3 regions of the Metabacillus schmidteae genome follow, and region 3 is predicted to be linked to each of the others. Evidence: riboswitches for the same ligand, from Rfam matches in the RefSeq annotation. Region 3 holds a riboswitch; each other region holds the start of a gene.
What was found. Region 3 has a riboswitch for cobalamin ahead of HWV59_RS13915 (ABC transporter substrate-binding protein). Riboswitches for the same ligand answer to the same signal wherever they lie in the genome.
Positions count from the first base shown of each region.

Region 1 (10,730 bases), on a different contig from region 3:
AAACAATTTCGGATTTTGTGGTAAATAGCCAATTTCCTCAGATACTTGCTTTTTAACCTTTTTCCCTTTATAGATCATGGTCCCTCGCTGTACTTTATCTAGACCTGCCATAACTTTTAATAAAGTCGATTTTCCTGTTCCATTCGCTCCAACAATTGTCAGCCATTCACCTTCATAAACAGTTAATGATAATGCATCTAAAACCTTCTCTGTGTCTTTTGCATATTGAAAATCCACCTTTTTCAATGATAACAATTCGTTTTGATACACCTGCACTACATCATTAGGCTTATTTTCTGTAACGTGAAGCCTCCTCAACCACTGCTTCCCTTCCTTAACTGACAGAGGTATCATCTCATCCTGCTTTAGAGAAGTATATTCTAAAAATAGACGGGCAGGACTTGGTAAATAGTGATACAAAGGATGATTGATTGTTGAACCCAGTTTTTCAATTACTTTGCGAGGTGTATCAAAGTCCAATACTTCCCCCTTATCTAAAACGAGTGCACGATCTGCAATGCCAAACAGTTCCTCCAACCTGTGCTCAGCAATAATCACCGTGATACCGAATTCCTCGTTCATTGTTTGAAGCATCCCAATAAATTCTCTTGCAGCCACCGGATCCAGCTGAGATGTGGGCTCATCCAACAGCAATATTTTAGGCTCCATTAATAAAACAGCTGCTAAGTTGATCAATTGCTTTTGTCCACCGGAAAGTTCGTATGTTTTTCGTTCTAATAAATGTTCTAATCCAAAGAAATGAACGATCTCCGCTACTTTCTTTCTCATTTCTTCCGTTGATATCCCCATATTTTCCATTCCAAAAACAAGTTCCTCTAAAACTTTATCCATGACAATTTGGTTCTCCGGATCTTGAAATACCATTCCAATTTGTTTAGCCATTTGCTCAGAGTTTGCTTTAGCAATTGATTGGTTTTCTAAATAAAACTCTCCTGATTTCATTCCATGAGGAGCAATTTCACGTTTTATTAACCTTAGCAATGTTGTTTTTCCACTACCTGATGATCCACAAAGAACGATAAATTCGCCAGGTTCAACTGAAAAAGAAACGTTTTTTAAAACAGGTTGTGACTCATCAGGGTATTTAAAACTTATATTCTTCGCTTCCAATAATGCCATTGTAACGCCTCCTTCCCTTCAATAAGCTGTGGTGCTGAAAGATATAGAACAAAAACAGTGAGATAAAACCACTCCCTGCCTTGTATAATAGGGGACTCCAGCACTGGATAGATACTTAATACACCATCACCAAGCCACCAACCAGTTATTGCCGTACACATTACTATAGTTAAAATAGAAAGGAACAACCAATCACTTTGTCTCATCTTATAAGGCGTATATTTGCTTCTCTTTTTCACTCCATAACCGCGAGCTGCCATGGAATCAGCTGTCTGAATAGCCTCTTCAAGTGACCAAGTTAATAATATCTGTACAAGCAAGATGCCATTTTTTGCCCGTTCACGGACTTTCCCTTCTTTGACCGAAAGTCCCTTTCCTTTCTGAACAGTCTCAATTTCACGTAATCTCCTTCTTAGCAAAGGTACAAACCGCATGGAAAGCATGGTGAGCAACGCCCATTGCGGCAAAACTCTTGAAAATAAAAATAGAAACTTCTCCGCTGTCACAACAAGATGAAAAGTAGAAAATAGGACTAATAAAGTAAATATAGATAAAGCCAAAATAATTCCTTGGATCACTGCTTCAAGTAAAACAGGATTATCGTGAAGATAAAATAAAATATGCGTTCCTCTTCGATTAACTAATGGATTGAGTATAAGAAAAAATACAGATAGATATAGGAGCATACCAAACCAATTTTTCAGTGTTTTTCCTCTATCTAATTGAAGATTAAATAAAATAAACAATATGGCCGCAACAAACAAAAACACCGGATGCTTATATAGCATGACCAGTGCTGTTGCGCCAATATAATAAGTAAAACTCACGAAGGGGTGAAAAGAATGAACACCTCTTTTCATAGTAATCAATCCTCTTTATAATTTGTTGTGTAAATCCATTGAATCTTGTCACCATTCGAAACCTTCGTCACACCTGCACTTCTTGATAAAGTTGATCCATTTTGCTTCACTGTCCATCCACTAAGTGGTCCTCGATCAAATTCAAACAAGTTACCAATTCCCTGCACATACGCTGTAGAACCGCCACCTGTCATACTAATTGGAATGCCCTTTGACTTAAGTATTTTTAATGTTACATCTAATACTGTGTTTCCTTCACTCATTTCTACCTTAGTAGCAGAAAGAATCGTACCTTTTTCGCTATCGCCGACTACTGAGATGGTTACAGTTGGTTTTGGTTCTTGTTTTTTGGGTTCTTCCTTTTTTTGTTCTACCTTAACAGGGGGTGTAGTGGTTGTTTTATCTTTTACTGGTTCAGATTGATTCTTATTTTTGTTTTCAGTATTCTGTATCGTAGTTTTCTCTGTATTTTGTTCAGGTTTTGTCGCAGCCTCTACTTGTTTTTTTTCTGTTGACTCTGTTTTACTAGTAGTTGTTGTTGTACGCTCGGATTCCTTAGCTTGTGAACTTTTTGATGTAGTTGCAGTTTGCTTTTCCTCTGTACTTTGGGAATTTAAGTCTTCCGCATGCCCAGCATCTTGTTCAATCGGTTTTACTTTTTCTGTTGTTTCATCATTTTTTTCTGTGTCTTCATTCGTTACCTCAGTTTTTTCAGATTCTGTTGATTTCGATTCTGTATCTAACGTTTGCTTAACTGCATTTTCCCCATTTGCTATCTCTTCAGCAGGTTTTTGCTCAAGTGCCGGAGTCACCTCATCTTTCGCACATCCTGATAGAAATAAGAGAATAGTAGTAAATAGGATCATAAGGAGTGTTTTATATTGTTTCAATTAATAGTCCTCCTATTTTTCATATTATTTTACTAGAAAGAGCAAACGCCCTCAAATATAGAGGGCATTTACACTATCCTTTATTCATTTGCTGCTTACGATAAACAAGCACAATAGCTCCAATTGCAACGAGAATCATACCTACAATTATCAGATTATAGTTTGATGTCGCTGTATTAGGAAGAGGATTACCTTTACTTGGTGAATCTACTTTTTCCACTGGGTTTGGCTGATTTATTGTCTCAATTGACTCTTCATCATCCGCACTTTTAGGTGCCTCTTCTTTACTATCTGGCTGTTCACTACTTTGAGGAGTCTCTTCGTTTTCATCTATTGGTTCAGGTGAATTTCCCTTATTAAGTGAGAAATGATATAGAGAACTATCACCTAATAACTGATAAGCTACTAAACCTCTATATGCTTGATCTGTTGAGAATGAATCACTCTCATCCCCACCTTGCCAATCAAATCCGCCATCTTTGTTTTGGAATGATAAGAGATAATTAATTAAACTGATACCTTCATTTGTAAAATCATCACTATGAGCATCAATTGAGAGTGCTGATAAGGCAATCACCACTTGAGCTGCGGTTGAACTATTATCGATTTTTGATGACTGATACTGATTTGACAAGTATAATACCGCTTTATCTATAGATTCTTTAACTTTGGTTTGATAAGGTGCTAGAGCAGTTAAAACCATTGCAGTTGTATCAACATCACTTGCTGCATCTCCGCTCCAAGACCAGCCTCCATCACTATTTTGATTTTTTATTAATTCATTTACCAGTTTTTCTTGATTCCACTTTGCTGAAGATGGAATTGAAAAATCAGCACTATCCAGAGCGATAAGGGCATATGCTACACCATTTAGTCCCTGCTTTGTAACATTTCCATTATAAATGGACTCTACTAGATTATAGCCTTCGAAATTTGTTGGATCTTCACCGGCAGCTAAAATACCTAATGTCAATCTTTCATAATCTGTTATTCTGGCAAAACTACCTTGGCTATCATTAACCTGTTTTTTTAGATTGGTAAGATACGTGTTTGGTATCGTTTTACCTGCTTTCTTAAGAGCAATTGCTTGCCAGTCACCAATTTCATTTTCTAATACATACTCACTTGCTAAATTAACACTGTTATTAAATACTTCTTTATTAAATGGTTCAAGCTTGTTTTCTTCTTCAACCGGTTTTTCTGTTTCTTCATTCTGTTCACTTTGTTCATGTTCTTCCTCTACTGGATCCTCAGATGGAGTTTCCCATGATTCGTATCTTAATGAAATTTGATCACCATTTTGAAGCTTGTAGCTGTCAATTCCTACTGAAGCTAACTCGTCATTTACATACAACATCCAGTAATAAGGATCTTCTTGAGGAACTCCTCCAAGACCAGTAACCATTACACCATATTCAGAGGTGGTATATTCGATATTCTCTACACCATAAGCTGTCTTTAATAGGTCAAAGGCTGTTGGTTCGTGAATAAAAGAAACACTCATTGGCTCTAGCAATATTTCACTTTCTTGTTCTCCAATAATACTTATAGATGCACTATTTTCCGGAGTCTCTTCCCAGTTTGTGTAAACAAAACTTAGACGATCTCCTTCTTGAACAACATAACTCCCTGCACCTACTTGTGATGAGACGCCGTTTATATAAAATGCCCAATAATATGGTTCTTTTTCGCCGGGTTTTACACCGTTTATCCCCTCAATATATACTCCATATTGAGATTCACTATATTCTACATTTTCTTCTCCTACCGTTTGCAATAGTACGTCAAAAGCAGTAGTATTCTCAGAATATGTATAGTTTGTGTCATCAAGCAAGACTTCATTGTCCTTACCAATAACCGAAATGATTTCATTTTGTTCTACTAATTCTTCAGCAAAAGCATTAGTAGGGGACACACTTACAACATACGTAAACACAAGTAATAAAGATAGAAATAGATTTCTAGCCTTATTTAGTACCATATAGACTCTCTCCAATCTAAATATCAAAATTTTAAGCATTAAAAAAATCCTCTACAAAGGAGGATAAGAAACGTTAAGATATTTAGACAAAGTGTGCATTAAACCTTTCCCTATCTTAACCTTCTCCTATCCGCGTAGGCAGGTAAAAAATAGGCAGGTCTCCTGGCTCATGATCAACACTTTAAACCGCCTTCCCATCAATGACAGTGGCATATAGTAAAAAGCTCCCATTTACAGTGGCGGGACCGCGCCGGATTTGCACCGACTTCCCTTTTCATGATAGATTCTATGAATCTATCAACCTATTTTTGTATCCTATTCATTTTTGCTTTTTTAATCATAGTCTAGTATGAAAAGAGTGTCAATATATGTATGACAGAATCGCTTAATATTAGAAAAACGCAAACGCCTTGGTGAGCCCCGACAGGCATAAGACGCTCAGGAATAGAAGACGTTCTTTGTCTTCAATTCCTGAGTGGCTTATGACCCCGAGGTAGTCAATAACGGGACGTCCTGTCGCACTAACTGCACTTACACATTCTGTGCTTCGGGACTAGGCGCTGGCAGTCTAAAAACGCGACGTCAATCTCCACGACTGCACTTGACTTCATGTGCTTCGGAGCTAGACACCTACACTCTACAAAACCTTATGCTATTTGGTAATACAAAAAACCATGACTAAAGAGTTAGTCATGGCACATCTCTATTTTGTTTCACGATGTAATGTATATCTTTTTAACCTCGGAGAATATTTTTTCAATTCAATTCGATCAGGATTGTTCCGCTTATTTTTTGTTGTGATGTAATTACGATCTCCTGTTTCTGTGCATGCCAATGTAATTTTTACTCTCATTATTTTTTTCCTCCTAAGATTTAATTTACCTCTGTAAAGGCTGGTAGAGGGTCAGTAAACTGAGACCAGTCTTGTTGCATTTCTTCATCTGTTAATATGCATTGATTAAGAGATGCTACAATTTCATCATGGTTCATATCAATCCCAATCATCACTAATTCCGTCATGCGATCACCGTATTGATTGTCCCATTTTTCATGTAATTCTGGTTCCTCTTTCAACATTTCCTCTTGTTCATCCTTTGGATAAGACGCAATCCATTCACCTGCACCTTGAATTGTAATGGAAGGTCCAGCCTGTGAAAGAAGACCTGTCACATCGTTTCTAGATGCGAGCCAAAAAAATCCTTTTGCCCGAACAACATCTACTGGCCAGTTTTCCAGCCATGTCATCAATCTTACTGGATGAAATGGACGCTTCTTCTTATATACAAATGAAGAAATCCCATACTCCTCTGTTTCAGGTATATGTTCATTTACAAGCTCTTGGATCCATCCAGCAGCTTGACTTGCTTCTTCAAAATCAAAGAGATTTGTTTCTAAAATTTCAGACATAGCTACCTTCGAAAAACTAGTTTCAATTATTTTTGCTGTTGGGTTCAATTTATGGATTACTGCACGTAATTCTTCAACATCTTCTTTATTTACCAAATCGGTTTTATTTAATAGTAAAATGTTAGCAAATTCCACTTGGTCAATGAGCAAATCAACAACTTCTCTCGTATCAGATTCATCTGTCGCTTCTTTGCGATCCAGCAATGTCTCACCTGAAGCAAAATCATGCCAAAACCTGTTTGCATCTACAACCGTAATCATTGCATCAAGTATACAAATATCAGTTAAATTAATACCAAGCCCCTCATCAATATAAGAAAAAGTTTGTGCCACTGGTATTGGTTCTGATATACCAGTAGATTCTATAACTAAATAATCAATATCACCTTGGTTTACAAGCTTTTTCACTTCAACAATGAGATCTTCTCGAAGTGTGCAACATATACATCCATTTTGAAGTTCTACAAGCTTTTCTTCCGCCCTCGTAAAACCACCTTGTTTAATAAGTGAGGCATCAATATTAACTTCACTCATATCATTAACAATAACAGCGATTCGCCTATTTTCCCTGTTCATTAAAATATGATTTAATAATGTTGTTTTCCCTGCACCTAAATATCCGCTTAACACAGTTACAGGAACTTTTCTTTTAATCATTTAAAATTCTCCTTATACAAACCGTTATTATTACGATTTAAATTTTAGATCTATATATCAACAATCCCTACCTACGAACATAAAACGTAATGTTTACGTTTTAAATAGTATTATATATCCCTTTAAAACGCAAGTTTTTTTACATTTTTTATTGCATATATGTTTAGAATTCGTTTAATCGGGAATTTATGAACTAAAGATTATTTTTCGCAACTGAAGCTACTCGCATACTAGCGAGCAAAAAAGATGAAACATGTGTGTAGTTGTGCTAAATTCTATACTTAAAAGCAGACTCTACATGGAATAATCTTCCTTGCTTCTAATTTAAACATTTTAACGCACAAAAAAGCTGACAACTTTGTGCCAGCTCTTTAAGAATATTACATGCTTACGCGTACTACACGTCCGTTAAATTTTTCTGCCCAATAACCGCTAGACATATTTGCAATTGCAACACCAGTTGAGCTTTGGGATCCGATAAATTTGCCTCCACCTACATAGATGCCGACATGTCCATCTGTTTTGTAAGTGTTAAAGAATACTAAGTCACCAGGTTGCATATTACTCGTTGAAACCTGTTTACCTGCATATTTAAGTGAGTCAGTGCTTGCACCTACGCTTACACCGATAGTAGAGAATGCCCAATGTACAAACCCGGAGCAATCGAAACGGCCGTTTGCTACATCATAAGAATTTCTTCCGCCACCAAATACATATACTGAGTTACCAATATACTTATAGCCGGCACGAATTAAATCATTCACTGTTCCATTCGGATTTACAGGAGTTGATTCAACAGTTTTTGAAGAATCGGCAGTTTTAGAAGTATCAACAGTTTTTGAAGAACTTCCTTTTGCTAATTGAACAGATTCTGAAGAGGAATCATCATTTGAAGATCCTTGGGCGATTGCTGCAGATGCAGCCTCTTGAGCAGCTATGTTAGCTTCTTTTTGCTTAAGGCTATTGAGTGCAGCAAGCTTGGCTGATTCTTCATTCTTCAGCTGCTCTCTTAATGTATCATTTTCCTGTTTTTGAGAAAGAATGTGTTCCTGCATACCGTGTAATTCTGATTTCATCGCTTCTAAATCAGAAAGCGCTTCAACTTTTGAAACCTTCTTTTCATTTAATTCCTGTTCGTCAGCTTCTTGTTGTTGAATCATTGCACGGTCAGCTTCCACAATCTTTCCAACTGCCATTGCGCGATTAACAAAATCACTAAAACTAGAAGAACCTAGTAATACATCAATATATTCTACATTACCACCACTGTGTTGGTAAGAAATTGCGCGTTGTTTTAAAACTTCTGTTCTCTCTTTAATAGATTCTTCTAGTTCTGCTATTTCATCTTCCATTGCTGAAACTTCATCTTGAGTTGTTTTTATTTTTGATTCAGTTTCTTTTATTTTATTTGAGTTATCATTTATTGCCGCATCAACACGTTCACTTTTCTTTTTCAGCTCTGCTAACTCTTGTTGGATTTGCTCTACTCCCTGAGTAGTACTTTTTATATTTTCCTGAATTTCTGTACGTTCTTCCGTTTCAGCGTTAGCCGAAGGAATAGCAAATGAACTTCCTAATCCGATCATGACTACTAAATTCATGATAACTAGTTTCTTTTTCGACATTCTCTTCCCTACTTTCGTTTCTCTCGTACAATCAGTATTTTTTCCTATGTATCTATTATAATTCATTACTTTATACTCATATTTGCCACAATTAGTAGTATATCATCAAAAAATGACAAAACAATGTTTATAATATTACAATTATATTTCAAATATAACAAAAGCCCTTTTTATTCTACTAAAATTGGCACATGTTACACTGTAACATAGATACCATTTCAATTCCACCATCAATCTATAAATGGAATCGTTTCGGTTTCTTTGTTACTATTTATTAGATTGATTGTCTTGGATGAGGTAGTTTCGATTTCTTGTATTCCCTGTAAATAGATATTGTAGTTTCTGTAGGATCCTTTTGGCACTTGAAGGGGATTTTATAAGTAGAATTCCTGATTGCTTATATTATCTGAGATGAGGAACTTATAACCAGTCAGTAAAGGGTTCCGTTTTCGGGTGCATCATTTTTATTATGATAGACAATGAGTATTGTACAATAAAAAAAGATGGTCAATTCTCCTGTCATTGCAGTGCCGTTTTGAGTATCAATTTTAATGAGGGGGAGAAGGTCCGCATTATCGGTTCGGGGATAAGGTGAAGCACCTGATTTGAATAAATAGACGGAGTAATTTCGCTTATTTAATAATAATTATTTAAAAAAGCATAAATAGACGGAGAGATTCCGCCTATTGACTCGAAAAAGGCGAAAAAGGAGATTTTTGTATTGCATAATCGGAAAACCTCCCCTTATTTATCACGAAACGAGCTCCATTCTTCATCTAACCGGAAAATCTCCGCTTATTTTCCTTTTGCTGGTTACTCGGTTCAGGACAAGACATCCTATTAAAAGTAAGTGAGTCTTTATATAAATAAGGATTTTATACTCCTAATAAAGAATAATAACGATGGCAATTCCACTGTCATAGCGGCCCGTATTTTAAGAAAAGCACCTCAAAAAAGAATCCTTTAATTTGTAAGTGCCCGTTCTTTCACCAACTTCCCATCGTTATTCATCCTCCTTCCCCTCAAAAAAACCTCCTAAACAAAATGGAAGGTCTCTTACCTATACTATTCAATTACTTCAACTGCTCTTCGACTGCTTTTAACCATGTTGTGGCCATCAGCATGTTACCTGCAGAGTTCATATGTACTCCGTCTGTTGTTAAGTTGTAGCCTTTATTTCCTTCTAAATACTTTACAAAGGCTTGATGAGTTGGGACGAGTGTTGCTTCGAATTGTTTTGACATATCATTAACAACTTTAACATATTCTTTTAGCAGTTGATTTCCAGGAGCCTGTAACTTTTCTTCAATTACTGTTGGTTCCATTATAATAATGTGTGCGTTTGTATGTTCTTTTACCTTGGTTAGTAGTTCTTTGTAAACTTGTTCAAATTTCTCCACAGTTATCTGTTCAATTTCAGGGCGATCTAGTTGTCTCCAAACATCATTAATTCCAATTGAAATGGAGAGATAGTCAGGGTTATGTTCAATGACATCTTTTTGCCATCTTGCGGCCAAGTCTGTTATGCGGTTCCCGCTGATTCCCTTGTTTACAATGTTATATACTTTCTCTGGATACGTTGTGAGCAGGTAATCGTGAATGATTCTTACATAACTTACGCCAATTTTTTCCGGATCCTCTCGCTTTCCAGATGCCGTAATACTGTCACCAATAAAAAGTATTTTCTGTTGCTTCATCTTCTCTCCTCCATCTCCAAAAAAACGACTATAAAGCTGTTCAAGAAACGTTCGGATTTTCCTTTTAATCATTTTTATAGACATTAAATGTGCTCATTTCTTTTACTTCTCCATTCACAAGAATAGATAAAACATGCTTACCTGGATAATGCTTCCTTGTTGTTAAATCCTTAAAGGAGTGTTTTTTCACATATTGCTTTTTTTCCCCCGGCTTTATCATGACTTCCGAAAGCTGGAATTGTTTAATCGAAGGCTTGCCATTTGCTTTAATAAAATCGATGGAATATTCAACTCTTACTTTCCGTATTTTTGTATCTTCCGAAGCTAATTTGAATGAAAAAGATATTGTATCTCCAATGATTACATTTTGAGTTATTTCCATATCTAATATCGTCATTGTATTTAGTGGGCCTAATCCAAACAATTCAAGAGCTTCTAAGTTTCCCTTTTTCAGTAAGGTCCGTAATCCTTTT
Region 1 covers NZ_CAESCH010000002.1:597,384-608,113, reverse strand. The annotation lists gene HWV59_RS23735 (ABC transporter ATP-binding protein) at 1-1,140, opposite strand, end outside; gene HWV59_RS23730 (energy-coupling factor transporter transmembrane component T) at 1,113-2,000, opposite strand; gene HWV59_RS23725 (DUF4430 domain-containing protein) at 2,006-2,890, opposite strand; gene HWV59_RS23720 (DUF4430 domain-containing protein) at 2,964-4,871, opposite strand; cobalamin riboswitch at 5,007-5,192, opposite strand; gene rpmG (50S ribosomal protein L33) at 5,575-5,724, opposite strand; gene HWV59_RS23710 (GTP-binding protein) at 5,745-6,935, opposite strand; gene HWV59_RS23705 (coiled-coil domain-containing protein) at 7,316-8,626, opposite strand; gene HWV59_RS23700 (SGNH/GDSL hydrolase family protein) at 9,634-10,257, opposite strand; gene HWV59_RS23695 (hypothetical protein) at 10,322-10,730, opposite strand, start outside.
Region 1: linked by a shared signal. The riboswitch ahead of HWV59_RS23720 (DUF4430 domain-containing protein) and the one ahead of HWV59_RS13915 (ABC transporter substrate-binding protein) in region 3 are both predicted to bind cobalamin.

Region 2 (10,730 bases), 340 kb from region 3:
TAAAAATGATCGCCTTTCTCACTAGTCATTTAAAACTTTATCCATAACTGCTTTAGTTTTTGGTCCAAAAATTCCATCATTTTTTAGTTCTGGGAAGCGTTCTTGAAATTTAATAACAGCACCTTTTGTTTGTGGTCCATATATTCCATCTACTGTCACATTGTAGCTCATATCATTTAATGCTTTTTGTAGTGTTTTTACAGCTTCACCTCGGCTGCCTACTTTTAAAACAGTGTTCTCAAAGCCGAAAGAGTTAATTTCTTTAGATAGCTCTGCATGTGTATTTGGTCCGTAGATGCCATCAACCTTTAGTGTTTTCTTAGATTTCTGAAACGCCATAACAGCTGTTTTGGTATTAGGACCAAATATCCCATCCTCAGATAATTCAGCACCCATTACTTCGTTCAATGCGCGCTGCATGATTTTAACGTTTTCTCCTTTAGATCCTTGTTTCAACATACCTTGTAAGTCAAAGATAGAATAATTGATACTTTCTTGGGCACTTACTCCTCCTGCAGGTACTCCTAATAATAATACAGAAGCAGTTAATACAGTTGCTGATAACTTTTTTAATTTATTCAAATGAAACATCTCCCTTTGTTTGTTTTTCGTATATGAAACGAGAGAGACTTAACAATTGTTTCATCTGAATGATCATTTTTTAAAAAAGATTCATTGATTAATTGAAAAATTTTTCAGAAATCTATTACAAAATTAATAAAACAAATTGAAAATCCTGTTTTTTTATCTTTTTAGAATATAAAAATGATGGTATCCTAAAAGAGATTAGTATAACATTCCAGAATCAATTATCAGACAATCAACACATGAACTGTTCTAAATAAGTAATTTAGAAAGCGGTTTCGTTTTAGGGTAAGAAAGGGGATAAAAAAAAGATGACGAATCAATCTATTGTCAAGAATGTTGAAAAATTAGAAATTCCAACTATTATGAAAGCTGCAGTAATGACGAAGCCTTACGAAATTGAACTTCAGGAAGTTGCTGTTCCAAAAGTTAAAGGTAATGAGGTATTAGTCAAGGTAATGGCTGTTGGGATATGCGGATCTGACATCCATTATTATGAACATGGAAAAATTGGAAGATATGTTGTTGAAAAGCCCATTATTTTAGGTCATGAATGCGCAGGTATTGTTGTAAGTGTTGGCGAACAAGTCTCCAGGTTGAAAATTGGAGATCGTGTGGCAATCGAACCTGGCATTACTTGTGGACAATGCGAATATTGTAAGGAAGGAAGATATAATCTTTGTCCAGAAGTTCAATTTTTAGCAACTCCGCCAGTAGATGGTGCTTTTGTTCAATATATAAAACACCGGGAAGATTTTTTATTTCCTATTCCAGATGATCTATCGTTTGAAGAAGCATCACTTGTTGAGCCTTTTTCTGTAGGAATTCATGCAGCTAAAAGGTCAAACCTACAACCGGGATCAACAGTGGTTATCATGGGTATGGGACCTGTTGGACTTACAGCTATTGCGGCAGTTAAAGCCTTTGGGGCTTCAAAAATAATCGTTACTGACCTAGAGGAAAACCGTTTGAAGGCTGCAAAAAAACTTGGCGCAACTCATGTTATAAATGTTTTAGAGCAAGATCCAAATGAAGAAATTGCAAGCATCACCGCTGGAAAAGGTGTTGACGTTGCATTTGAAACAGCAGGTAATCCGAAAGCGCTTCAATCAGCCCTGAAATCTTTAAAAAGAGGTGGAAAATTAGCCATTGTTGGATTGCCGCCACAAGATGAAATTGCTCTCAATGTTCCACTTATTGCAGATTATGAATTAGACATTTTTGGAATCTTTAGATATGCAAATACGTATTCTCAAGGAATAGAGTTTTTGTCATCACAAAATTACAATTTAGATAGCTTAATTACAGACCGTTATACTCTTAACGAAACGAAAGAAGCGATGGAACGTGCTAGGTTAAATAAAAAAGAAAGTTTAAAAGTGATCGTTTATCCTAATGGTTTAATAGAATAAAAGGTTACCAAAAATAAGTTCTATCTACAATTTCCTTTTAATTAATAATGGAAAAATAAGAAAATTCTCTTTGACAGTTTTCTTTTCTCATGCTAATATGCTATTAAATTCAAAATATCATTAATTATCAAAAAACTCTTATTAAGAGTGGCGGAGGGACTGGCCCGATGAAGCCCGGCAACCATTCAACCATCGTTGTTGAAAAGGTGCTAATTCCTACAAAGTATGTGTCTTTGTAAAATAAGAGGGGATTTCAATAAAATGAAGACCTCTCTATTCTTAATAGAGAGGTCTTTAGGTTTTATTGAGGAAGAAATCGTCTGAAAATTACATATCAAATGTATCAGGTGCTGTGAAAATTTAATCATAGCTTAAAAGGGAAGTCCGGTGAGAATCCGGCACGGTCCCGCCACTGTATTGGGGAGCAACTTATCATTCACCACTATTTCTTGATGAAATGGGAAGGGATAAGAAGCGATGAACCTAAGTCAGGAGACCTGCCTGATATATGCGCTTGTACCTACGGATGATAGGGAGGAGTGAGGAATACGTGTTGAGAAAGCCAAGATGTCTCAATTCTAGTTAGCCATGCGTATGAATCTCTCTTTTCTAATTTGAAAAGAGAGATTTTTTAGTTTGGGACAAAAAAATTAGAGGAGTGTATGAAGGTATGAATCAAATAAAAAGCTCGAATTTAGGCTATCCACGTATTGGTGAAAAACGAGAATGGAAAAAGGTGCTTGAACATTATTGGGCAGGGAACCTTGAAAAGGATGCATTTTTAAAACAAATGGAAGAGATTAGGCTTCAACACCTAAAAAAGCAAAAAGAGCAAGGTATTGATATAATTCCTATCGGAGATTTCAGCTTTTATGACCATGTCCTTGATACAGCTGTCATGTTTGGACTTGTACCAGAGCGCTTTGAAAATAATAGTAATGGACCAGTTTCATTAGAAACATATTTTGATATGGCGAGAGGCAATAAAGGTGCAGTTGCCTGTGAAATGACAAAATGGTTTAACACAAACTATCACTATATTGTTCCGGAGTTACATCATGTAGAGCCTAAACTGGTAGAGAACCGCCCGCTTCAATTTTTCAAAGAAGCAAAACAAAAGCTAAATATTGATGGAAAGCCAGTCATTCTAGGACCAATAACCTTTGTGAAGCTTTCAAAAGGATACAAGAAGTCTGATTTTAATAACGTAGTCAAAAAATTTGTACCCCTGTATGCTCAGATCCTTAAGCAATTACAAACAGAAGGTGTCCAGTGGGTTCAAATCGATGAACCGATTTTAGCAACAAATGTTTCTCTTGATGAGCTTGAATTATTCCAGGAGGTCTACCATCAGTTACATGAAGCAGCACCAAATGTTAAGGTGATTTTGCAAACTTATTTTGATCGTATTGATTATTTCAAAGAAGTTTGTTCTCTTCCAGTCCAAGGGATAGGACTCGATTTCGTCCATGATGGCGGCCATCACCTTGCTGCTTTAAATCAATTTGGTTTTCCACAGGATAAGGTGTTAGCTGCTGGTGTAATCAATGGACGTAACATTTGGCGTGGCAATCTAGATGAGAAGCTTGCAACTATTACTGAACTATCAACGTTTGTTTCAAGGGATCGTTTAATCGTTCAGCCATCATCAAGTTTATTGCATGTACCAGTAACTGTAAAAAGTGAAGAAACGCTTGATGAAGTTATAAAAAATGCATTATCTTTTGCAGATGAAAAAATAAATGAAGTTGTCATATTAACAAGAGCATTAAATAATGGCATTGAATCAGTACAAAACCAAATTACAGAGAGTACATCAGCCATCCAATCTTTAAACAAATCATCATTCCGAAACAATATAGAAGTACAGGATGCCGTAAATAACATTCATTTATATGATGTAGACCGGAGAGCAGAGTTATCTGTGCGTCAGGAATTACAGGCAAATGCTTTTGATTTACCTTTGCTTCCTACGACTACAATCGGTAGCTTTCCACAAACAAAAGAAGTTAGAAATAAGCGGTTAAAATGGCGTAAAGGCGAGTTAACCGATGTGGAATATGAGGATTATATTAAAGCAGAGATTAAAAAATGGATCGATATTCAAGAAGAACTCGGTTTAGATGTTTTTGTCCACGGGGAATTCGAGCGGACAGATATGGTTGAATATTTTGGAGAAAAACTACTAGGATTTCAATTCACAAAGTTCGGATGGGTTCAATCATATGGGTCAAGGTGTGTGAAACCACCGCTTATCTATGGCGATGTTGACTTGAAGGAATTAATGACAGTAAAGGAAACAGTGTACGCTCAATCATTAACATCAAAACCTGTAAAAGGAATGTTAACAGGTCCAATTACAATACTAAATTGGTCATTTGTTCGTGATGATATCCCTCGTTATGAAGTGGCTAATCAAATTGCTTTGGCGCTTCGGAAAGAAGTTGATAGCCTTGAAAAAAATGGCATTCAAATGATTCAAGTTGATGAACCGGCGATTCGGGAAGGACTTCCATTAAAGCGTGAAAACTGGGAGAATTATCTCAATGCCGCAGTTTATGCATTCAAACTTGCTACAACATCTGTGCAAGATGAAACACAAATTCATACACATATGTGTTATTCAGATTTCAAAAATATTATTGATACGATTGATGCACTTGATGCAGATGTTATTTCTATAGAAACATCAAGAAGTCATGGGGAATTGATTCAAGCATTTGAAGAAACAACTTATAACAAAGGGATTGGTCTAGGAGTATATGATATCCATAGTCCACGAGTACCAAGAGTTGAGGAATTATTACGAAATATCGATCGTGCCCTACAAGTACTCGATCCCAAATTGTTCTGGATTAACCCTGATTGTGGTTTGAAAACTCGGGGAATAGAAGAAACGGTTGCTGCATTAAAAGTTATGGTAGAAGCTGCTGAGCATACGAGAGAGAAGTTACTTGTCAACAAAAGATAAAAAGACGATGAATGAATAAAAATGCGGGACCATACTAGGTCTCGCATTTTTTTACATAAAGAGTTACTAAAAAATTAAAAGAATTATAGTGAAGTTACTATTGAACTCACAAGGAATAGTGTAAAATAAGAAAAGATTATACAAATTACTCATTTCTAAGGCTTTGTTAATATTTCCTGTTGATTTCCGAACATTTATCTTAGTGTTAAAAATCAATACTTGTTTATAACAAAGCCACAAATTAATAGTCCTACTGGAGGTTTACATTTTACCATGCCTAATAGCTACGCAGATTCTAATTTAAAACTATTTTCACTAAACTCTGATCCCAAGTTAGCTACTAAGATTGCAGAATTACTTGGCGTTGAATTAGGAAAGAGTTCTGTTACTCGTTTTAGTGATGGAGAAATTCAAATAAACATTGAGGAGAGTATCCGAGGAGATGAGGTATATATCATCCAATCGATTAGCAATCCTGTAAATGAACATCTAATGGAACTATTAATAATGGTAGATGCTTTAAAACGTGCATCTGCAAAAACCATTAATTTAGTTATTCCATATTACGGATATGCTCGTCAAGATCGTAAAGCAAGAGCAAGGGAGCCTATTACTGCAAAGCTGGTTGCAAATCTGCTTGAAAGAGCAGGCTCTACTCGTGTGATTGCCCTGGATTTACATGCACCACAGATACAAGGCTTCTTCGATATACCAATTGACCACCTATTAGGTGTACCAATTTTAGGAGAATACTTCATTAATAAGAATTTAGATGATATTGTCATTGTATCACCAGACCATGGCGGAGTTACGAGAGCTCGTAAATTAGCAGATCGATTGAAGGCGCCAATTGCCATAATTGATAAAAGACGTCCGAGACCAAATGTAGTAGAGGTTATGAATATTGTTGGTCATATTGAAGGTAAAACGGCGATATTAATCGACGATATTATTGACACAGCAGGAACGATAACATTAGCGGCAAATGCATTAGTAGAGCACGGTGCTAAAGAGGTGTATGCATGTTGTACACATCCGGTTTTATCTGGTCCTGCAATTGAACGAATTCAAAGCTCCAAAATAAAAGAATTGATTGTAACTGACTCGATTACACTTCCGGAAGAGAAAAGGATCGATAAACTAGTTGAGCTATCAGTTGCGCCATTAATTAGTGAAGCGATAAAACGTATATATGAAAAACAATCAGTTGACGAGTTGGTACAATAATCACTTTATGAAGCAAAAGCCGGAGCCAATATAAACTCCGGTTATTCTTATTGTTGAAATTTCCAATCGAAGGTGTAAGGAAGTGGAATTTTGAGTGTTGAGATAGAAGACTTAAAAAGTGTAAAGGCAGATTGTGAGAATTGCTTTGGCTTATGTTGTGTTGCTTTACCTTACTTAAAATCTGCGGACTTTGCTTATGATAAGGATAGCGGAATTCCTTGTGAAAATCTTCAGACAGATTACCGGTGTGGGATTCATCGTAATTTAAGAAAGAGTGGATTTCGCGGTTGTACAGTTTATGAATGTTTTGGAGCCGGTCAAAAGGTTTCACAATTTACATACAGTGGAAGAGACTGGAGAAAAAACAAAGAAATTGAAAAGGAAATGTTTGAAGTATTTCCTGTTATGCAGCAACTTCATGAAATGCTTCGTTATTTATATGAAGCATTAAATAGAAAAGAAGCTAGTGGAATCCAAACAAACATACAACAAGCAATAGAAAAAACAGAACGTCTTACTCACCTAAATCCACAATCGATATTAAAATTAGATATAATCCAACATAGGGAATATGTTAATCATTTACTCATTCAAACAAGTGAATACGTACGGGCAAATGTTAAACATGATCAAAAACAAAGGGTTAAATTAAAAAAGGGAATTGATCTCATTGGTTCAAATTTTAAGGGCGCAAATTTCAAAGGAGCAAATTTAAGGGGAGCCTTTCTAATTGCATGTGATCTTAGAAATTCGGACTTAAGATTTGCTGATTTCATTGGGGCAGACTTACGGGATGCAAATATATGTGGAGCAAACTTAACAGGAAGTATCTTTTTAACTCAAGTACAAGTTAATTCTGCAAATGGAGATCATCGTACAAAATTGCCACCATCTCTAGAAATTCCTTCCCACTGGTTAAACTAAATAATGGTTATAAATTGACTTAGTGTGAAAATTCTGTTAAAATTGAGATAAGTTAATTGAACGTTAGTTCCTCCAAAGGGGAGTAGCTGGAAAACAAAGTCGTCATTTCGGGTTTTACCCCGGCTTTGTTGGCAATCATATTGCTAGCGAGACCTTTGCCAATTGATACTTATAAATTGGTAAAGGTCTTTTTTTAGATCTTTACCATCATCGGTAAAGGTCTTTTTCATTTGGTAAGGAATTCATTCTTTTAGCTTAATTCTATAAATAGGAGTGATGAATAGCAATATATTTTAGTTATATTTAAACGAAAAGTTACTTCGGAGAAATTGGGTGAAAGTTTGGAAAAAGATCTATTAGTAGTAGACGAACTATTGTCACAAATTACAATTACATCAAATCCTAACAATAAGCCGGTAACGATTTCAGGAAATGTTCATGATTTAAGTTGTATTGGTGTTGGAACAGATGCTGCTGTTTTTCAATATATTCATGAACCATCATATGCATTTAAGCTCTATGCTGAAGAGAAAAAAGATAAAATTCAAACAGAAGCAAATGTCTATGAACAATTAAATGACTCACCATTCTTTTCTAAATGCTTTGGAGCTTTTGATAGATATTTAGTATTAAGCTTTGAATCGGGTATTACGCTTTATGATTGTCTACTACAAGGTATCCATATTCCTTCACAGGCAATTGCTGATGTTGAGAATGCAAGAAAGTATGCGCAAGATCAGAACCTAAACCCAAGGGATATACATTTAAAGAACATCTTACTACAGAATGGCAGAGCAAAAGTTATTGATGTATCTGAATACTTAAAACCCGGAAATGATCACCGCTGGGAGCATTTGAAGAAAGCCTATGATGATTATTACCACTTAGTTGATGGTAAGGCGATTCCCATTTGGCTTATGGAAACCATCCAAAGGTGGTATAACTTAAGAAAAAATTCTTCCATCGAAGAGTTTATGAAAGATGTATTAAAACTAAAAGTTTTTTGGAAATAAAGGAATTGGAAATATAAAGGAGGAATTAACATGTTAGATAAAATATTAAAATCTTTATTAGGCAAAAAATCAAAACCTTATGGGAAGTACAGCTCAAGTGATTTCAAAAGAAGAAGCTATTCAAAACATCACCATCCATCAAAGTATGGACATCATCACTATAAAAGAAAACATAAATCTGGCAGTTTCTTTAGTTCATATAGCAGTTAAGATTAAATTCTTGAGGATTGTTCAAAACGATCCTTTTTTTATGCTGTCTTTCAAACTTATATGTAAACGGATTAACTTTTCCTGTTTTCCATTAGAAATTCGTGAACTTCCTCTACCGTTAACCCAATCTTTATAGCTGTTTTCATTAGTTCGATCCACTCTAAATCCAAACTTTCATCGTTCATTTCTTTTGCTGAATTTATCATTATAATCATCCCCGTTATGAAAGGTTCTTGAAACTATTTTGACTGCAACCCGTACAAATAAAGATTAACAATCTCATTTGCTAATTCTTCCGGTTTCTTAATTCCATTAAAAAGACTTGTCACAGTAAGACGTTCAATCACTCCGACTAAACTATCTGCAACCGTTCTCATGTCAAGATCTTGACGAAAATATCCATCATTCTGTTCTGAGATTAAGTTACTTGTTATTTGCTCTGCAATTTGATTTTTAATATCATCAGCTTCTGCTGAAATGAAAAAACCGATCTTAGTTAAATGAGGGTCATCGTTTAGAAAGGAAAAGATGGCGGCAAGCCCACCGGCTATTCTTCCAGGAAGATTGGTACCATCCAATCCGGATTCAAGTCTACTTTCTTGTGAAAGTTGCGATAACTTAGTCCGAAAATGATTAACTAGTTCCTGAAAAATAGCTTCTTTGCTATGGAAATATAGATAAAAAGTCGGTTGAGTAACACCAGCTCTTTTAACGATTGTACTAATTTTTGTTGCATGAAATCCATTTGTGGCAAATTCTTCGGTTGCAATTGATAGTAACTTCGCTTTACTTTCTAGTCCATTTGAACCTTGTTTTCGACCTCTTTGTCCCATAATGCAAAAACCCCATTTGAATTATATTACTCATAAGTATTATCCAATGAAATGAATGAATTAGTCAAGGATTATATGCTAGCGGTTCTCTCAAAGATAATTAGATTGACTTCTCATTTAACTTTGTATAGAAGAACAACAATTGATTAAACTATGTTTGTATTTGCATATTAAAAGATGATAAATTTACGAGTAAAAAGTATCGATGTACATAGTAAACCGGGTAATTGGGATAGGGTGGATAAATAATGACTATAAATGAATACTGGCAAAAAATTGAAGAGAATAATCAACAGTTAATTCCTTTATTTTCTTCTTACTGGAATGAGTACTCAAGCTTTGGAACTTCGCAGTTTTGGTTAACTCTTTCTTTAATGGTCATGCCACTACTTTTACTTTATTTCACAGTAGATCGAAAAAGATTGTTTGAGGTGTTCTTTTTTGGATATACTGTCCACATCATTTGGACATATATAGATATTATCCTCGCAAGAAACGGTTTATTTGTTCATAAATTCTTCCTTACACCTTTGTTACCATATGCTCTTAATATGACAGCTTCAGTACTACCGGTTGGATATTTACTTGTGTATCAGTATTGTACTAATCATAAAAAGAGTTTTATTCTCTATACAGTTGTTTTAAGTGTTATTTTTGCATTTGGATTTGCAACAATTGAAGTTCTATTAGGTACAGTGGAATTTAATAATGGCATGAATCAACTTTATTTATTTCTAATCGATCTTGGAATTGCATTCTCAGCATATTTATTTACAAGAGTTTTAAAACATTGGAAAGCCAATGAAAAAATATAAGTGAAGCTTTTCAGATACATAATGGACACAATCCTTTGTAGGGAACGTCCTTTTTCTAATTCATTAACTAAAAATCATTATGTATCTGGAGGAAAAATGGTAAAATTAAGAATCTAAATCATGAAAATATACTTATGATGGTTTGCATAAATGAGGTGTAAGATAAAATGAAACGCAAAGTAAAAATTCTTGGTACAGGATCTTATGTACCTAAGCGAGTCGTGAAAGCTGAAGAAATTGATGTGTTAATTGGAAAAACAAAAGGCTGGTCTGAGAAAAAGTCAGGTGTGAAGCAAAGGTTTTTTGTCGAAAACGAAACAGCGTCATATATGGCTTCAGAGGCAGCAAAGTTAGCGATTAAAGATGCGGAAATATCATTGTCTGATCTCGATTGTATCGTGAGTGCAAGTGGCACAAATGAACAGGCTATTCCGTGCAATGCCGCATTAATACAAAAACAATTAGGTCTCCAAGATTCAGGGATACCATGCTTTGACTTTAACTCAACATGTCTTAGTTTTGTAACAGCTCTTGATATGATGTCTTATGCTATTGATCAAAAAAGATTTCAACATGTATTAATTGTCTCTTCGGAGATTTCATCTGTTGGTTTAAATTGGAGTCAGCATGAAAGCAGCATTTTATTTGGAGATGGAGCTTGTGCCTTTATTCTGACACATAGTAATGAATCTTCTGGAATTATTGCTTCGAAAATGGAAACGTTTAGTGAAGGAGCTGAA
Region 2 covers NZ_CAESCH010000001.1:2,533,704-2,544,433, forward strand. The annotation lists gene HWV59_RS12165 (peptidoglycan-binding domain-containing protein) at 22-582, opposite strand; gene HWV59_RS12170 (NAD(P)-dependent alcohol dehydrogenase) at 897-1,997, shown strand; SAM riboswitch class I at 2,133-2,244, shown strand; cobalamin riboswitch at 2,326-2,516, shown strand; gene metE (5-methyltetrahydropteroyltriglutamate--homocysteine S-methyltransferase) at 2,668-4,968, shown strand; gene HWV59_RS12180 (ribose-phosphate diphosphokinase) at 5,242-6,195, shown strand; gene HWV59_RS12185 (pentapeptide repeat-containing protein) at 6,286-7,119, shown strand; gene HWV59_RS12190 (serine/threonine protein kinase) at 7,461-8,132, shown strand; gene HWV59_RS12195 (hypothetical protein) at 8,163-8,342, shown strand; gene HWV59_RS12200 (anti-repressor SinI family protein) at 8,414-8,548, opposite strand; gene HWV59_RS12205 (TetR/AcrR family transcriptional regulator) at 8,582-9,175, opposite strand; gene HWV59_RS12210 (hypothetical protein) at 9,424-9,990, shown strand; gene HWV59_RS12215 (beta-ketoacyl-ACP synthase III) at 10,158-10,730, shown strand, end outside.
Region 2: linked by a shared signal. The riboswitch ahead of metE (5-methyltetrahydropteroyltriglutamate--homocysteine S-methyltransferase) and the one ahead of HWV59_RS13915 (ABC transporter substrate-binding protein) in region 3 are both predicted to bind cobalamin.

Region 3 (10,730 bases):
TGTCCATAGATTTTTGTGGAATGGTAAATGTGTGTTCTGTCATTGTTGAGTCCTCTCATTCTGTTTGTATTCAAGACATTTTGCAATCAAATTGTCGACCATGTCAGGGCAAGAGCCAAAGTGGAAATGTGTGTAGCCGGCGACAACATTTTTAAGTAAATAGCCTTCTTTTTTTATCCCTCTTAGACCTTTCGTTTCATAAGCATAAGGAATGCTTCCTTCCGTAGATTCATAGGTGGAGTAATGAAATTCATGTCCTCTTGCAACTAATTTGTTCAATAGATAGTTGTCATTTTGTCCGCTTATTTCTCTGTAACCTAAAGCTGCTAATGTTTGCTGCATTTTTACCTTACCTGGAATAACTCCTGCCATTTGATAGGTTTTCTTATCTGTTGTTTGAATCGATTCTGTTAAATACATGAATCCACCACATTCTGCAAGGGTTGGTAGCCCATGATTGATAGCTGTTTTGATGGTGCTCTTTGCTTGTTCATTCTTCTCTAGTTGTTGCGCAAACTCCTCAGGAAAACCTCCTCCCAAATAAAGTCCATCGATATTTTCCGGTAACACCTCATCAAGTGGTGAAAAATAAACAAGTTCTGCTCCTTTAGCTTCTAAAATTTCAAGATTCTCAGGATAATAGAAGTTAAACGCAGCATCCTTTGCTACAGCTATTTTTACAATTTGTTCTTTTTTCTTGTTAAATAATGAAGAATCTTTGCTCGAAGGTACTGGATCAGCTATTGATAAATCCAGTAGTTTTTCCATATCAATTGTCTCGCTGACTAAGTCTCCCAATGTCTGAAAAAATGTATCAAGTTCTCCTCGTTCAATTGAAGGGATTAGACCGAGATGGCGTTCAGGAATCTCAATGTCCAGCTCTCTTTTTAAATACCCGATAACAGGAACATGGCATTCTTTCTCAATCGCTTTTTTTACGAGCTGATAATGACCTTCACTTCCGACTTTATTCGCAATGACACCAACTATATTTGGTTCTTCAGTAAGAAGTTGAAAGCCTTTCACAATAGCAGCTGCACTACGAGCCATGCTTTCACAATTAACAACTAATATAACAGGGCTTTTCGTGATCATACTGATTTCTGCCGTACTTCCTTCATTCGTTTCTGGATTTTTACCATCGTAAAAGCCCATAACACCTTCGATAATTGAAATGTCAGCTCCTATGCTTCCATTATTTAAAATATCAATGACTTTATCATGTGTTAGCATCCAACTATCCAAGTTACGGGAAGCTCTTTTTGTTACTGCTGTGTGATAAGTAGGATCAATATAATCAGGGCCGCATTTAAATCCTTGGACTGTGAGTCCACGTTTAATGAATGCAGACATTAGCCCAATTGTCAGTGTTGTTTTTCCAACACCACTTCCTGTTCCTGCGATTACGAATCTTCTCTGTGTCATCATTTATTCCCCCCTATGATCATAACGCCCCTCATGAACACGCTGTACATATTTCTTGATTGCTTCATGTGTTGCACGATAAATGACCTGGCCTATTGCCCGTCCAACAACTGTTCCAGAGCCGGCATAAGCTGTTTTTTCTCCCTTTTGCGTTAATCCCAAAACAAGTGCATCAGTGGATGTTCCAGTTGCCATTGACTTTGTTTGAGGATCTTTTATGTTTAAATCTGCTATTGCTTTGACTTTTGCTTCTGTTGCTGAAAGTAACCCATTGACAAGTGCTCCATCAGTGAAATGAGCATCGATAAAGAGCATAGTATTAATTGTCCCAATCGTTTGGGTTGCTTCAGAGTTCAATTGCTTTGTAATGTCAACAGCATTTCCAACACCTGCTGTGACAATTGCCAGGATTGGAATACCACCTATTTTTTCCTCTATGATCACTGCATCCTCTAATATAACAGCTGTCATCATCCCGAGTGCCTGCTCATAAGGAATGTTGAATTGTGTCATCCATGTTTGCACATCTTTTGCAGGTTCATCACAGTGATAATTTTTCTTTACATGAAAATTACAAAAGTGTGTAAGCCACTGAATTCCATCTCCAATGACACCATTTGATATTGATTTTAATGGATGATTGAATTGAACATGTATGTAGTCTTTTGTTTGTTTAATTTCATATGACTTCTTAAAATTCAGATTAGGTTCTAATTTTATGTGGTTTGGTGTCATTAATAGTTGTGGCTTAGGAATAGTTGGATGTGATTGCGGAAGTATGTCCACTTCGTACACTTTTTTTAACTGATCCACTTTTCTTAACGTTTCCACATCTCCCACTTCCATAAATTCACCTTGTTGAAGCAGAGCAATGCGGTCGGAATAAAGTGATGCTACATTCAGATCATGTAAAATCGCAAAAATCGTTAATCCCATTGTTTGCTGTCGTTTTTTTAGTAAATCAAGCGTTTGAAACGTGTGCTTAATATCCAGATGGTTTGTAGGTTCATCTAACAATAAAATTTCCGGCTCTTGCGCTAAAGCCTTAGCTAACAAGACTCTTTGTTTTTCCCCGCCACTTATCATCCGAAATGGGGTGTTTTTTAGATGTGCAATATTTGCCATGTCCATGACGTGATTCATCAAGGTTATATCATGTTTTGTCAGCTGTTTAAGAAATCCCTTTTGATGTGGATAACGACCAAGAGCAATAATTTCTTCAACTGTATAATCAAATGAAACATTTGCTTCCTGGGTAAGTACAGCCATTTTTTTAGCCTTATCCAGCTTGGAAAAACGCGGAATGGGTTGACCATCTAACAAAACCTCTCCACTCATTATCGGTAGTTGACCAGTTATGAGCTTGAAAATTGTGGTTTTTCCACTGCCATTCGGACCAAGGAGGGTGAAAAATTCTCCTTTTTTGATTTCTGCATCAATCCCATTAATGATGGGCGGATGTGAATAGCCACCAACTAAGTTTTGAATTTTTAACATTATGATCCCCTCCGCCCAATACGTTCTCGAATTAATATAAGTGCAAAAACAGGTGCACCTATTAAAGCAGTGATGACTCCAATCGGCATTTCCTTTGGAGCAATGATGGTACGGCATATTAAATCAGCCAATATAAGAAAAGCACCGCCAACTAGCATTGACAATGGAAGAACATGGCGATGATTCGGTCCGGTAATAAGACGAATAAGATGTGGAATAACAAGTCCAACAAAACCGATCGAACCGGAAACCGCCACAGCTGCCCCCGTTAATAAAGAAGCTCCAATTAAGATATAAATTTTTCTTCTTCTCACATCAACACCTATATGGTCTGCGGCATCTTCACCAAGGGCTAACGCGTTTAACTCTCGGTGATTAAAAAATAAAATACAAGAACCAAGCAGCAGGAACGGAACGATAAGTTGAACATGTTCCCAACTCCTCATTCCAACACTGCCATAAAGCCAATATATAATTTGTGTCATTGCATCACGGTCACTTAATGAAATAATGAGCGAAACTATTGCACCTATAAAAGCACTTACTATGATTCCAGCTAAAATTATCGTTTCAATTGCCATGTTTCGACTGCTTAATTTCACAAGTCCAAAAACGAGAAATAACGTGAGAAAACCACTTACTATGGCAACGACTGGAAGAGTAAAGCTTCCTAAACCAATGATAGAAAATTGAAAAAAGATCACGAACACTGCACCTAATGATGCCCCTGACGATACCCCAATCGTATAAGGATCAGCCAATGGATTTCGTAAAAGACCTTGAAAGGCTGCTCCTGCTAATGATAAAGATGCGCCAACACAAAATCCAAGCAGCACCCTTGGCAAACGTATATTCCATATGATCATTTCTTCATTTGTTGGTATTTGTTCAAGCCAGCCAAAACCGAGTGCATTTTCAAATATAATGTGTAAAATAGTTGAAATGGGTACCTGGACACTGCTAATAAATAAGCCAAGGAGGGCTGTACTAAGTACAAACCCTCCGCTTAGAATATACAGCCACGTAATTTTACTTTTCAAACACTTCAGGATAAATAAGCTTCGCAAGTGTCTCGACTCCTTCAATTAAACGTGGACCTGGTCTTGTGACAGTGTCGTTATCAACATCAAACACCTGTTTATTTTTTATCGCTGGTACGTCAGCCCAGCCTTTACGTGCTAAAACCTGCTCACTTGGATTATCTACATAATATCCATATGTTGTAATAATTACGTCAGGGTTTAATGTAACAATTTCTTCCTCCGTTAATTTAACCCAACCTTCTTGATCTTCAGCAGCATTAACTGCTTGAATTGATTCTAACATCTCATGCATAAATGTGTTTTTACCTGTTGTAAAGATATCCGGTGATGGGGAAACTTCAACCCATACTTTCTTTTTCTCTTTAATTTCTGCTGCTTTTTCTTTAATCACAGCTAAACGATTCTTCATGTCTGTTACAATTTCATTTGCTTTTTCTTCTGTTCCTGTTGCTTGTCCAATCATTTCGATATTTTTATACACTTCTTCAAATGAAGATGTTTCACCGACAACAATAACTTTCGTTCCAGCTTGTTCAAACTGCTTTAAAATATCAGGATGTGTTTCGTAATGATAATCAGTAACCAGCGCAATGTCCGGTTGAAGCGAAAGTACTTTTTCAACCTTGATATCCTGTCCTCCAACTTTTTCTATTTCTAATGCTTCCGGAGGATAGTTATCGTAATCAGATACACCTTTCACTTTATCACCTAATCCAAGAGCGAAGGCAATTTCCGTATTACTTGCTTGAATAGAGACGATAGATTCAGGCTCAGATTCAATGGTTACTTCCTGTCCTGCATCATCGGTTATCGTGACTGGAAAGCTTTTGGAATTTTCGGTATTTGACTCTTCTTGTGTCGTTTCTTCGCTTTGTAATTGATCCTCCTGTGATCCGCAGCCTACAATCATAAACATGCTTAACAGAAGAACAACACTTAATAGACCCCACTTATTCATAAATGCTTTCATACAAATTCTCCCTTTCTTTTTTGAACACAAAAAAACGCTACTCCTATTGGGAAAGCGTTGAATAAAGGCGTAAAAGATCTCACTCTCTTGTATATGTATAAAAACAGTTTACTATATAAATAATAGCAAAAAGGCAATAAGAGATGACTGGCACTTTAAACATTCCTTTCCTCGAGGAAGCTTAAAAACAAATAGGCAGGTCTCCTGACTTACGAATATGGCAGTCGGTTACTCCTTCCCATGATAACACACAGTGGATTTGCATAACCTTCCTTATCGCTTACAGTGGCGGGACCGTGTTGGATTTACACCAAACTTCCCTCTTAGTCTTACATTTTATAAGAAACCTATTTGCTTTGTATTCATTTTTTTGTTTTCTATTAGTGAGTATAGTATAGACTGTTTGGTTTGTAAAATAGATTAGCGAATATAAGTTCACCTTCTATTCATATTTTTATAGTTAATTTAAATGACAACTAATAAGTGAGTTCCTTCGATTGTGTTACTTCCTGTTGTTTTTCTTTAATCAACAACCCACCAAACAAACCTAAAAGGGAAAAAGTCACTGGAATGATAAATCCGTAAAAATAACCTATACTTTGATCAGCTGTTTGAATTGTGTCCAATACTGTTCCAAAAATACTTGGTAACAATACAGCACTCAAAAAACCGCCCATATTAGCAAAACCCGTAGCAACACCGACTTCTTTTGAATCAAATGACTGGCGAACAACTGCGAAGGTTAAAGCACTTGCACCATTTCCAAAGCCGATAATGAAGAAAAGCACAATTAGCATAAAAAGTGGTGGTTTTCCATTGAAAATTAGAAATGTAGCCCAACTGAGAAAAATCATACAATGGATAATCAAATATGGCTTTTTAATAGAATGTATACGGCTTGAAACCATGGTTACGACTGGAGCACCAATAATAGCTCCAAAAAGACCGATCATAATAAATTGACTTGCTGCTGACAATGACATATCAAATACAGAAGTCCCATATGGAACGGCCCATGAACCGATGAAGCCTACGTACGTACCTACAGCTCCAAAATGACAGAAAAAAGCTGCCCAAGCTTGTCGATTCGTAAAAATCCGTTTTAAAATCACCATCGTTTTCTCAGGCTCAGCCTTTATTTTTTTTAGTGATGAAACTGGTAATCGATTGTTTTTGGCCATTTGTTTTGGAAGATGAATGAGTACAATGTAAAGAAGGATTCCACATAGAAATAATAGAATTCCCATTGATAAAAAGGATGATCTCCAGCCAATTAAGCTGATCCAAAGTGAAAATGGTACTGTTGCCAGTAAGAACCCGAGACTTCCGCAAACACCTGCCATTCCCAGCAACTTAACAAATTCATTTCCTTTAAACCACTGACTCAAAATCAACACTAAATTTACCCATATCGCAGAATCACCCGTACCAACGATTAACCTTGCTATAAGAAGTAAGGTTTCATTTTGTGCAAGACTATACATTAATGTCCCAGTTCCGGTTAAGAATGTCCCAATGATAAGAAAGAAATTAGGGCCGAAGCGATCAGACAAAATACCAATCGGCACTTGCAAACCTGCATATGCAAAAAATTGAATGCTTGCAATAAATCCAATGGTTGCTGCTGTAACGTTAAATTCACTCATTAATTTGTCAGTAATTAAACCAGGTGCTGTTCGTTGACTAACAATTAGAAAATACGTGAACAGTACTGAAGCAAAAACGACCCATCTGTACTTACTGTTTTGTTTGTTCATTTGTTTATGCTCCTGTTTTTATAGATTACTTTGTTCATTATAAACCAAATTTTTTATTGACGGGTAAAAATGATCAAAACAAAACCCCATTTCAACAATAATTGAAATAGGGTTTAATTTTACGGAGTATATGTATCTTTAAAAAGTTTCTTATTTATCTTCCCTTAGTAAATATTCATTACCATCCTGGTCATAAAAAGTGAACATCGTTCCAAACGGCATTCTCAACATTTCACCGACTTTTACTTCTTTTTGCACCATTTTTTCGTAAGCTGATTCAATATCAGTTGTGCTGAAAAGGACTGATGGATGTGCAACCTTTGAAGGTTGTTGTTGTTCCATTGCTGACTTGGAATATAAAACAAGGGTAGTAAACTCATCATCACTTGGTCCGACCTCAATCCATTTAGCATTCGGTCCCATCGGTTGTTCCAACTTTAAAACAAATCCCAGCTTTTCCAGCCAAAATTCCTTTGCCTGTTCTTGATCCTGTACATATACAGTAATTTTCGCAATTTTATTGATCATCAGTTTTCCGCCTTCATTTATTTTGCGTTTTCATCCGGTTGATGAATGCCAAAGGTATTTCCTTCAGGGTCTATATAGTATCCTTGCCACGCCATACCTGGAAGAACATATTTTGGAAGAGCGACCCTACCGCCTAGTTCAATAATTTTAGCTTCTGTTGAATCATAATCTTCCACTCCCATTGTACACGCATAGCCATTCAAAGCTTGGCCAGTTTCTGGCGGAGCACTTTGACGTTGCATTAAAGCTCCGTTAATTCCCGGCTCATTAGCATCACCGGTTACAGCTCCGAAATAAGGCATTCCGGCATATTCACTCCAATCTTCAAACTTCCAGCCAAATACCTCACCGTAAAACTTTTTAGCTCGATCCATGTCACTAACATGAATTTCGAAATGTACCATTCTACCCATTTTTTTGCCTCCTTGTTTACCCATCGAAATTTGAATTTTCAAGTATATATATTCTACATAGGATTTCGTACTCCTACTTCATTATGGTATAACGAACAATATTTATACAATGTTTTCCTTAAAGTCGATCTTTCTCCAAATAGCTTATCAAAGAATCTAAATCTTTCGCACAAGCTTTTTTAAAGGTACCAGCCATCAGTTTCCCGAAAAATTTTGCTATTCCTGTAAGTTCATTTATTTCCCCATCTAACTTAATCTCTGTATGATTGTTTTTTGAGGTAAGTATGTATGTAAACACAAATTCACCTTTTCCTGTTGTTCCTTTTGTTCCATCACAGCGCAGCACGATTTTATCAGGTTCCTTCAATTCAACCACTTCAAACAGTTCAGCAGCTTCCTTTCCAAACATTTTTCTTGTTTCCTTCCATTCACTTCCTACTTTTAATGGTCCCTCATCCAACTTCTCGATTTTGACTAGACCTTGCATCCAGTCCTTTGCAGTGTCAAGGTCTAACAAAGCTGAATATGCTTTTTGTTTTGTTACCTGGACAGATCTTACCACTTCAAAACGAATGCTCATATAACTTCCTCCTAAAAACTCTTAGAATACATATTATGATATAAACATTAACTTACTATAATTATGCACTATGTATAAGTACTAAAAAAGTTATAATAATAGTTTATTTCACCAAAACGCTTGAACTGTCGTAATTCCGTTATTTTATTTTAGAAAAGCTGGATTATGGCCTAGTACTAATGGTAATTGAATACGTTTTTCCTAAATGATCTTCCTTAATAAATTTATGGTTGTAGAAAAAAAACTAGCCTTCAAAGTATAAAGGGGTTCCATTTTTGGGCGCATTTTTACTATAGAAGGAAAAATTTCGCTTATTCAGTAATTAATATTCAAAATAGTACAAATAGACGGAGAGATTCTGTCTATGGACTAGTTTATTGCAAAAAAGGGAGAGTTTGCTAGGCATAATCGGAATATCTCCCCTTATTCATCCCGAAACGAGCTCCATTCTTCATCTAACCGAAAAATCTCCGCTTATTTTCCTTTTGCTGGTTACTCGTTTTCAGGATAAGACATTCTATTAAAAGAAAGAGAAGCAAGGTTTAATAAACTTAAAGTTTAAAACTATTAACTGCTTTTTGAAGTTCTTCCGCCATTGCGGAAAGAGTACTGGCTGCTGAACTTACTTCATGTATCGTGGCATTTTGTTCTTCTGCAGAAGAAGCGACATTTTCGGAATACTCAGCTGATTTTACTGCAATTGAAGATGCGTTTTCCATTGCTGAAAGCATTGAATGAGCGTTTGTTTTTATTTTTTGTACTGTAGTGAAAACTTCTTGAATTTGCGAAGTTACCTCTAAGACAGAAACGGATATCTCTTCAAACTCGCTTCCGGCACGTTCGACAAGTGTCTTACCTTCTGCAACAGAATGTTTCCCTTCTTCCATCGCCTGAATCGATTGCTGAATATCTTGCTGAATATCTTGTACCAATAAATGAATTTGTTTAGCAGATTGATTAGATTGTTCAGCTAATTTACGTACCTCGTCAGCAACAACAGCAAACCCTTTCCCATGTTCACCCGCTCTTGCAGCTTCAATTGCGGCATTTAAAGCTAATAAATTCGTTTGATCAGAAATCGAAGTGATTAACGAAACAATCGTACCAATTTCTTTAGATTTTCCCCCTAATTGATTAACAACCTGGGAAATCTCGATTGTTTTCGTATTGATCACTTCCATTTGCTGAACAGTATGTCGAATAACCTCTTGACCATCTTCAGCTTTTTGCTTAGTTACTGCAGAAACGTTACTCGCAGCATTCACATTACTGGCCATTTGATCAATTCCATTTGATATTTCAAGTGAAGTTGTTTTTGCACTTGAAACACTTTCTACTTGATTTTCTGCGCCTGTTGCTACAGATTGAATAGAACTAGCAATTTCATTTGTTGCTTTACTAGTTTCTTCCGCACTGGCGGTTAATTGCTCTGAGGCAGCAGCTACATTTTCAGAAGTACTGGCGATTTGCGAGACTAATTGTTTAATATTATGAACCATTTTGTTAAAGTTATGAGATAATTCACCAATTTCATCATTTGAAGTAATTGGTAGAGGTTCTAGAGTAAGATCACCACCTGCTATGTGATTCATACCTTTTGTAACCGTCAGCATTGGCTTTGTTATTCTCGAAACAATGAATATTGCCAGTGCTATTACAACGATTCCTGTAATACCAATAATGATCATTGATAATAGCTTTATGAATTCGGCATCTGCAAGTGCTTGTGATTCAGGCAAGTTCAAGCTGAGACCAAAACCAACAGCTTCAATTGGTGCATAAGCAATTAAAAACGATTGATCAAAACGATCAAAAGAAGCTACACCTGTTTGAGAAATGCTATTCTTTAACGAAGTACTTAATACATCTCCTAGATCTTTCTCTATTTCATCAATAGTGAGCCCCAATAGTTCCTGCTGTGGCGAAACCTGAAGACGAGTTGAATTATCTACTAAGGTGATAAGTGTAGAGATTTCCTCAACATCATCACTGGCTGCAAACTCAGTGTTGTTTAAAAACTGATCAACAAGGATTTCAAAGTTGGTTGAACCTGCCAAAACACCAATCACATCGCCATTTTCATCTTTAACAGGAGTAGCAATATTAATAACACGATTACCTGTAGCTCTGGATTCTAGCATGTCAGAGAAGGTTGATTTTCCTCCTGCGGCTGTTTTGATATAGTCACGATCACTATAATCATTACCTATTTTATCCGGGTTTGTATGTGCGATTACTTTTCCCTTAGGATCAGCTAAAAACACAGTTTCAAATACATCAGATCGATCATTTAAGGACGAAATGAATGGTGTAATACGATCTTTATTAAGGGATTTGATCGTATCACTCTCAGCTGCTACTTCAAGCTGATTTCTTTGTGAATAATACCATTCACTCATCGTTTCTGCTTTACTTTGTACTAAGCTTTGCATACTGGCTTTTTCTTTTTCAAGGATAACACCGCTGCTTATTTGGTAAAGCAAAATAGAAACAATAATTAATGGGGCTAGTGCTAAT
Region 3 covers NZ_CAESCH010000001.1:2,873,620-2,884,349, forward strand. The annotation lists gene cobT (nicotinate-nucleotide--dimethylbenzimidazole phosphoribosyltransferase) at 1-43, opposite strand, end outside; gene HWV59_RS13900 (cobyrinate a,c-diamide synthase) at 40-1,425, opposite strand; gene HWV59_RS13905 (adenosylcobinamide amidohydrolase) at 1,429-2,922, opposite strand; gene HWV59_RS13910 (FecCD family ABC transporter permease) at 2,922-3,989, opposite strand; gene HWV59_RS13915 (ABC transporter substrate-binding protein) at 3,952-4,923, opposite strand; cobalamin riboswitch at 5,113-5,301, opposite strand; gene HWV59_RS13920 (MFS transporter) at 5,412-6,692, opposite strand; gene HWV59_RS13925 (VOC family protein) at 6,843-7,220, opposite strand; gene HWV59_RS13930 (VOC family protein) at 7,238-7,633, opposite strand; gene HWV59_RS13935 (SRPBCC family protein) at 7,752-8,213, opposite strand; gene HWV59_RS13940 (methyl-accepting chemotaxis protein) at 8,765-10,730, opposite strand, start outside.